DNA from 2 places in the Aliiglaciecola sp. 2_MG-2023 genome. Region 1 is predicted to be linked to the other one. Evidence: predicted binding sites of a transcription regulator. Region 1 holds the regulator's gene; the other holds the start of a gene.
The links. Region 1 encodes FliA, which starts transcription of late flagellar genes. Its sites were predicted from a motif close to CTAAAGNTNNNNNNNNNNNNGCCGATA; they were not measured.
Positions count from the first base shown of each region.

Region 1 (3,217 bases):
TATATCTGTTAAGAATGCAGTTAATTGTTCGGTGTCTTTAGATGACTGTTCTAATAATCCATCTAAGTCCGAGCAAAGAGATTTAAATTCGCCAAGTTGTAACTGCCTAGTCATCAACTTTTTCCACTCGGGGAGCAAATTATTAATACCTGTATGCAGCTTTTCAGCAATAGGCATACTTGCTTCCACGGCATCCATCGTTGTGTTAGCCGCTTTTTCGGTCGTTTCTATAACATAGTTCAGGCGACTTTGCGCATCAGGTATTTCTTCATTGGCTAAATTCGAAATGCGATCATCAAGTTGAAAACTATTCAGAGAGTCATGGAGCTGGCGGGTTAATTTGCCCACCTCTGCAAATAATTCAACAGAATTGGTTAAAGAGGCTTCTTCGAGCAATTCGCTAGCAGCTTGGTTATCTCCGCTTTCCAGCAATTCAACTAATTTTTTAGCGTCATCAAGAGACATTGGAGCTTTATTAGAGCCGGTCATTTAGACACTCCTAATTTTCAACACAGGTTAAATCTTAACCCAGTCTCTCAAAAATCTTGTCTAGCTTCTCTTTAAGCGTAGCCGCCGTAAAAGGCTTAACAACATAACCGTTCACTCCAGCCTGAGCTGCCGCCACAATTTGTTCTTTTTTCGCTTCAGCCGTTACCATTAAAACTGGTAAATGCTTTAAACTATCATCTGCACGAATGGCTCTAAGCAAGTCAATTCCTTGCATGCCTGGCATATTCCAGTCTGTTACTACAAAATCAAAATCACCTTGTTGCAACATAGGTAACGCAGTGCTGCCATCATCGGCTTCTTGAACGCTTGTGTAACCTAAGTCTTTAAGTAAATTTTTGATGATGCGTCTCATCGTTGAAAAGTCATCAACAACGAGGATTTTCATATTTTTATCCAAAACTGCCTCCAATGAGGATTAAATCAAATGGTGTTTTATTATTCTTCGTTAACTCGCCAAGATTGCATTTTGCTTTTCAATTTTAACATTGCTTGGCTGTGAATTTGGCTGACTCTGGACTCGCTAACTTCGAGTACCTCGCCAATTTCTCTGAGATTCAACTCCTCATCATAATACAATGACAGTACGATTGCTTCTCGTTCCGGCAAAGTAGTAATAGCATGTGCTAATGCTTTTTGAAATGAACCTTGTAGTAAATCCTGAAAAGGCGTGTCACTACCTTTATTTTGCTCAGTGGTAATCACATCTTCGGTAATACCTAAATCTTCAATACCGATAATTTTTCCAGCGTTGACTTCATTCAACATCTGATGGTATTCGGGTAGGCTTACTTCTAACTTTTCCGCGATATCTATATCTCTAGCATCTCTGCCCGTTTCACGTTCTACTTGATTAATTGCTTGGGTAATTGCTCTGCCATTTTTATGCACAGATCTGGGTGTCCAGTCGCCTTTGCGGATTTCATCAAGCATGGCTCCGCGGATACGGATACCTGCAAAAGTTTCGAAACTTGCGCCTTTTGAGCCATCGAAGTTTTTTGCGGCCTCGAGCAATCCAATCATTCCAGATTGAATTAGATCATCCACTAATACACTGGCAGGTAATCTGGCTAATAAATGATGGGCAATTCGCTTAACCAAGGAAGCATGTCTTTCTACAAGTTGAGCCAAATCGGCTTGTTGTTGATAAGCTGCTGCCTTTCTAATCACCTTTGTCCACCTACCACTTTTTCGGCGACAAGTTGTTCTAAGAAAAACTCTAAGTGTCCACCAGGTTGGTTGGGAATTGGCCAATGCATTGCTTTTTCTGCAAGGCCTTTAATAGCGATAGAAGCTGGCGATCCTGGAAATGCATCTACAATTGCTTTTTGTTTTCGAACTGACTTACGAATATTCTCATCGTAAGGAACCGTTGCTACTAGTTCTAAAGCAACATCTAAGAAACGGTTAGTCACTTTAGATAACTTTGCAAATAACTCTTGTCCTTCGCGCATGTTACGTACCATGTTGGCAACGATCTTAAAGCGAAACACGCCGTGTTCTCTGTTCAGTAGTTTGATCAACGCGTATGCATCAGTTAAAGAGGTGGGTTCATCACAAACAACCATCATTATATCTTGTGATGCTCTGGAAAAACTGAGCACCATATCTGATATGCCCGCGGCCGTGTCTACAATAAGCACATCTATATTGGTACGCAACTCACTAAACGCGCGAATTAGTCCTGCATGTTCAGTGGGGCTGAGTTCGGTCATTGATTGTGTTCCGGAGGTTGCCGGTGCAATCAATACCCCATGAGGGCCCACAACTAAAACTTCATCCAGCGTACATTCACCAGATAAAACATGGGATAAGTTTTTTTCTACTCGCAAGCCTAACATGACGTCGACGTTTGCCAACCCTAAGTCGGCATCTAACACCATGACGCGCTTGCCCATTTTAGCCATCGAGATAGCCGTGTTTAAGGTAATGTTCGTTTTACCGACCCCACCTTTACCACCGGTTACCGCAATCACTTTGATTAATCGAGATTGATTCATTCGTCTTAAGCTACTCGCTTGGTCGTCAATCATATTGCTAATGCCGATTTGTTTAGTTCTGGCTTAGCAGTATGAATCAAACCATATTTTTTATAAAGCTTAGCCGCTGCAGAGATTAAAAACTTTGCGTCTGCAACTTTAATATCTTCAGGGACTCGTTGTCCATCCGTCAAATAACTAACGGCTAACTTATGTTCAATTGCCACACTTAACGCTTCTCCGAGACTATAACTCTCATCGAGCTTGGTTAAAATACATCCCTGCAAATCAATATTGCTAAATGCACTCAAAGTATGCTGCAGCACTTTGTATTGTGCATTGGCTTGAATCACAACATACTTCTTGATATTAGCACATGAATGCTGATTTAAGGTATCTAACTGCTTGATTAGTCGAGAATCTCTTTGACCAAAACCTGCAGTATCTATTAAAACCAATCGCTTGTTACGCAGTTGGAAGAGTATATCTGACAATTCTTCCGCATTTTGCGCTTTTTTTACGTTACAGCCAATAATTTTTCCATAAGTCGCCAATTGTTCAAACGCCGCTATACGATAGGAATCAATTGTTACCATCGCGATTTGGTCAGCGCCATACTTTTGCGCTGCTCTGGCCGCCAATTTGGCTATGGTTGTGGTTTTTCCTGTCCCTGTGGGACCAACTAATGCAACAACACCTTTGTCGGCCAGAATAGCATTGCCAGTGGTTTG
Region 1 is NZ_JAUORY010000003.1:78,567-81,783, forward strand. It holds gene Q4567_RS04190 (protein phosphatase CheZ) at 1-489, opposite strand, end outside; gene cheY (chemotaxis response regulator CheY) at 524-907, opposite strand; gene Q4567_RS04200 (RNA polymerase sigma factor FliA) at 946-1,677, opposite strand; gene Q4567_RS04205 (MinD/ParA family protein) at 1,674-2,540, opposite strand; gene flhF (flagellar biosynthesis protein FlhF) at 2,537-3,217, opposite strand, start outside.

Region 2 (3,217 bases), on a different contig from region 1:
CAAAAAATATCCAATTAACGCTTAAATTCAAAACGGCTTTAACGTGTGTATTTGCATGCGTAGCCACTTTTTACGTATTTAGTTACTATAGTTAGTAAATCAGGTAATGCATCTTTTGTACCTGTTTTCAGATGGCGGTTAATCAGTAACCAATTTTCTTCTATCACAGTTGGTCTACTTACTTGGGTCTCAATTTTTTTGTGATAAGGAACAAATATTGCAGTGAAAAATCTTGAAGACAGTTTGAAATGGTTTTGAATTATCAATTGAAGCCTAATGCAGCTTAACAATGCGCTGTAAAGATACTACTGAGAAAAATATGAAACTAATTTATACCTTTGTGATTGCGGGATGTCTAGCCGGATTAATCGGTTGTCAAAACATCATAGACAAACAAGTAGAGTGGGAAACCATCGAACCTGATTCTTATCCTGTTATTCGCTCTATCGGCTATGCGCCAATAGATGCTCAACGGGGAAGTAACCGTTCAGCGAAAGTACTAATGGCAGTGAAAGCATCGAAACTGGATGCTTACCGTGAGCTAACTGAGCAGGTTTATGGACAAAAAATTGACGGTGAACAGTCTTTGGCTAATCTTGTGCTCACTGATACTCAACTAATGGCCAGTGTTCAAGGTGTGATCCGCGGTGCACGAGTAGTAAAAAGCTACCCCATTGGCAATGACTCTTATGCCACAGAGTTGGAGTTGGATTTTAGCCTAGTGCATGATTTATATCTGAGTACTGCCAAGCCGAAACAAGTGAAGAAAGTTCGTTATTATTAAATTCTATTCCTTTGAGAACGAACTTTTAAACGGTCACACTCTTACCTGAAGAACCACCTTTAGGTTTGCCGCTTTTATCGTAAGTCATGGTTTCTTTAGCTCGGGATTCTAACAGCAAAGTGCGAAGATGTTGCAAGCGCAACTGACCTTGTTCTACCGCTTTTTGATTGATCTCGGTTCTGAATTTACATTGGGACAAAGATTGATTAATTTGATCAAATAAGTCTGTTACAGCTTGCTCTGATGTTGCTTCAGGTTGTTTCTCAACTTCCTGCTCAACGCTTTTGTCAGTGCTGGCAATCGATTCTAACAATTCCGATTTTTCATTGATAACGGAAGTGAGTGATTCAGCGTCTCGCGTACTGATTAAATGCAGCTCAGACTCAAGCAATAAAATAAGTGAATCAAGTTGTTGTTTCTGTTTTTGGAGGAGGGCAATTAGGTTTTTCATTTAGCTTTGCTTTTATTTTGAGAAGCTAAACCAATCTGGCATCAAATTCTAATCTTCAATGCCAAATACTTGAGCTTCGAGTTTGCTAATTTTTTGCGCCAATACTTCAGGGTTAACGCGATATTCTCCATTCTGTATGGCTTTTTTCAATTTGTCGACCTTTTCCTGATTGACAGGTGTATCACTAGATTTCTTTTGAACCTGGCTAAGCTGCTGAGCAGATTGCGTGAGTGATACTGAATCTTGACGTGGCGCTTCTGCAGACTTAGATTGCTGAGCAGCAGATTGCGCAGTCGCTTGACTCTGAGATTGCTGTTGATTCAGCCTCTGATTCTCAAGTTGTGGCTTTTGATTTCCACTATTTATATTGTTAATTGCCATAATGACCTCGAATACCTAATTTGCCTCACTTATCTTATCGGCCGGAACTTAAAGACCTTTAGCTAAATGTAGAAAAAAATTAAATATTATTTAGATAAGCTCAAATCTGCGCTAACCAGATGTAATAACCCATAGTTTACGCTAATTATATTAAATCTGCACCACTACTTGATGGGTATTCACCACCTGTGCATGCACCACTCTATTCGACTTGCTGTTTTTCACCGCAATCGTATCGCCAAGGTTACCATCCTGTTGGGCTATACCTTTGGTTTTAATGCTTACCCCGCCTGTATCAGCGGTAATCAGAATACTGTCTCCTTTACATACAAAACAAAGTTGACCGGGGACTACGGGTTGGCCAGGTCGACTTCTTTTTTTCATTCGAGCGCCTACCACTGTGCTGATATCGGCAAAGGTACTCGTTCTTATTAGGTTTTTATCAAGCATCACAACTTTAACATCATTCTCATTTAAAACAGTGCCAGGACTGACCGAGGTGGTGAGCACGACTACGGGTTGCACGCGAGTGGCTTTTACCATCATATATAAGTACCAATTCGTTTGTTCACAACTGGTTCTCACCGTTATGTTACTTTGCGCTAGCGCTTCTTTACTAGCCGATATGGTAAATGGAGTAGGGCAATCAGGAATGACTATCCTTTCGTCTAATGGCATCGCTTTTACTAGCAAGTTATCATCACTTGCTGCAGCTATATGCCTCAGCTGCGTATTAACGTAATTTTCTACTGCTTGACTAAGTTGTTGGTGAGCAGGGTTAGTGTCGCTGGACGCCGCAGCGAAACCACTGTTGAGAGTTAAACAGGCGCTGAAGAAAACACTTAATAACTTACCAGTTGTACGAATTAACGATATTTTCATGTTCAGGTGCCGCCGTTTTGTCTATGCTTATTAAATCGTTAAGCAAACAAAGATAAACGTCAAAATTCAGTCACAAATACGATTTTTGGCGCTAAAATTAGTTAAACTTGGTTTTCTAATAGGGACAACGCAACAATTGTGCCTACTTTAAATTTAATTGGGGTGGTATATGTCGGGAGTTCTTGACTCAGTTAATCAACGCACACAACTTGTTGGTCAAAACCGACTTGAATTGCTGCTATTTAGATTGAATGGCAGACAGCGATTTGGCATCAATGTATTTAAAGTGCGTGAAGTATTGCAGTGCCCCCAGTTAACCTCAATACCTAAGCAAAATAAGTTAATTCGAGGTGTTGCTCATATTCGTGGCCAAACGATCTCAGTAATTGACTTGAGTATGGCAACCGGCGGCAGAAAAATAGAAGACGTTCGCAACGCATTTATTATAATTGCTGAGTACAACCGTTCAGTGCAGGGTTTTTTAGTCGGCTCAGTTGAACGTATCATCAATACCAATTGGGATGCAATTATGCCTCCTCCTCAAGGTACCGGGAAAGCAAGTTATTTGACTGCAGTGACGGAAGTTGATGATGAGTTGATTGAAATTCTTGATGTGGAAAAGATTCTAAATGAAATCTCACCATTAAAAACTGAAGTCAGTGAAGATTTAGCAGCGGATTTAAATATGTCAGAATCTCCTGCAAATGATAAAATTATCT
Region 2 is NZ_JAUORY010000001.1:298,797-302,013, forward strand. It holds gene Q4567_RS01185 (LPP20 family lipoprotein) at 320-784, shown strand; gene flgN (flagellar export chaperone FlgN) at 810-1,235, opposite strand; gene flgM (flagellar biosynthesis anti-sigma factor FlgM) at 1,284-1,616, opposite strand; gene flgA (flagellar basal body P-ring formation chaperone FlgA) at 1,767-2,498, opposite strand; gene Q4567_RS01205 (chemotaxis protein CheV) at 2,668-3,217, shown strand, end outside.
Region 2: flgM (flagellar biosynthesis anti-sigma factor FlgM) is a predicted target of FliA. The motif match lies at 1,652-1,678, and genes of this name have one in related genera.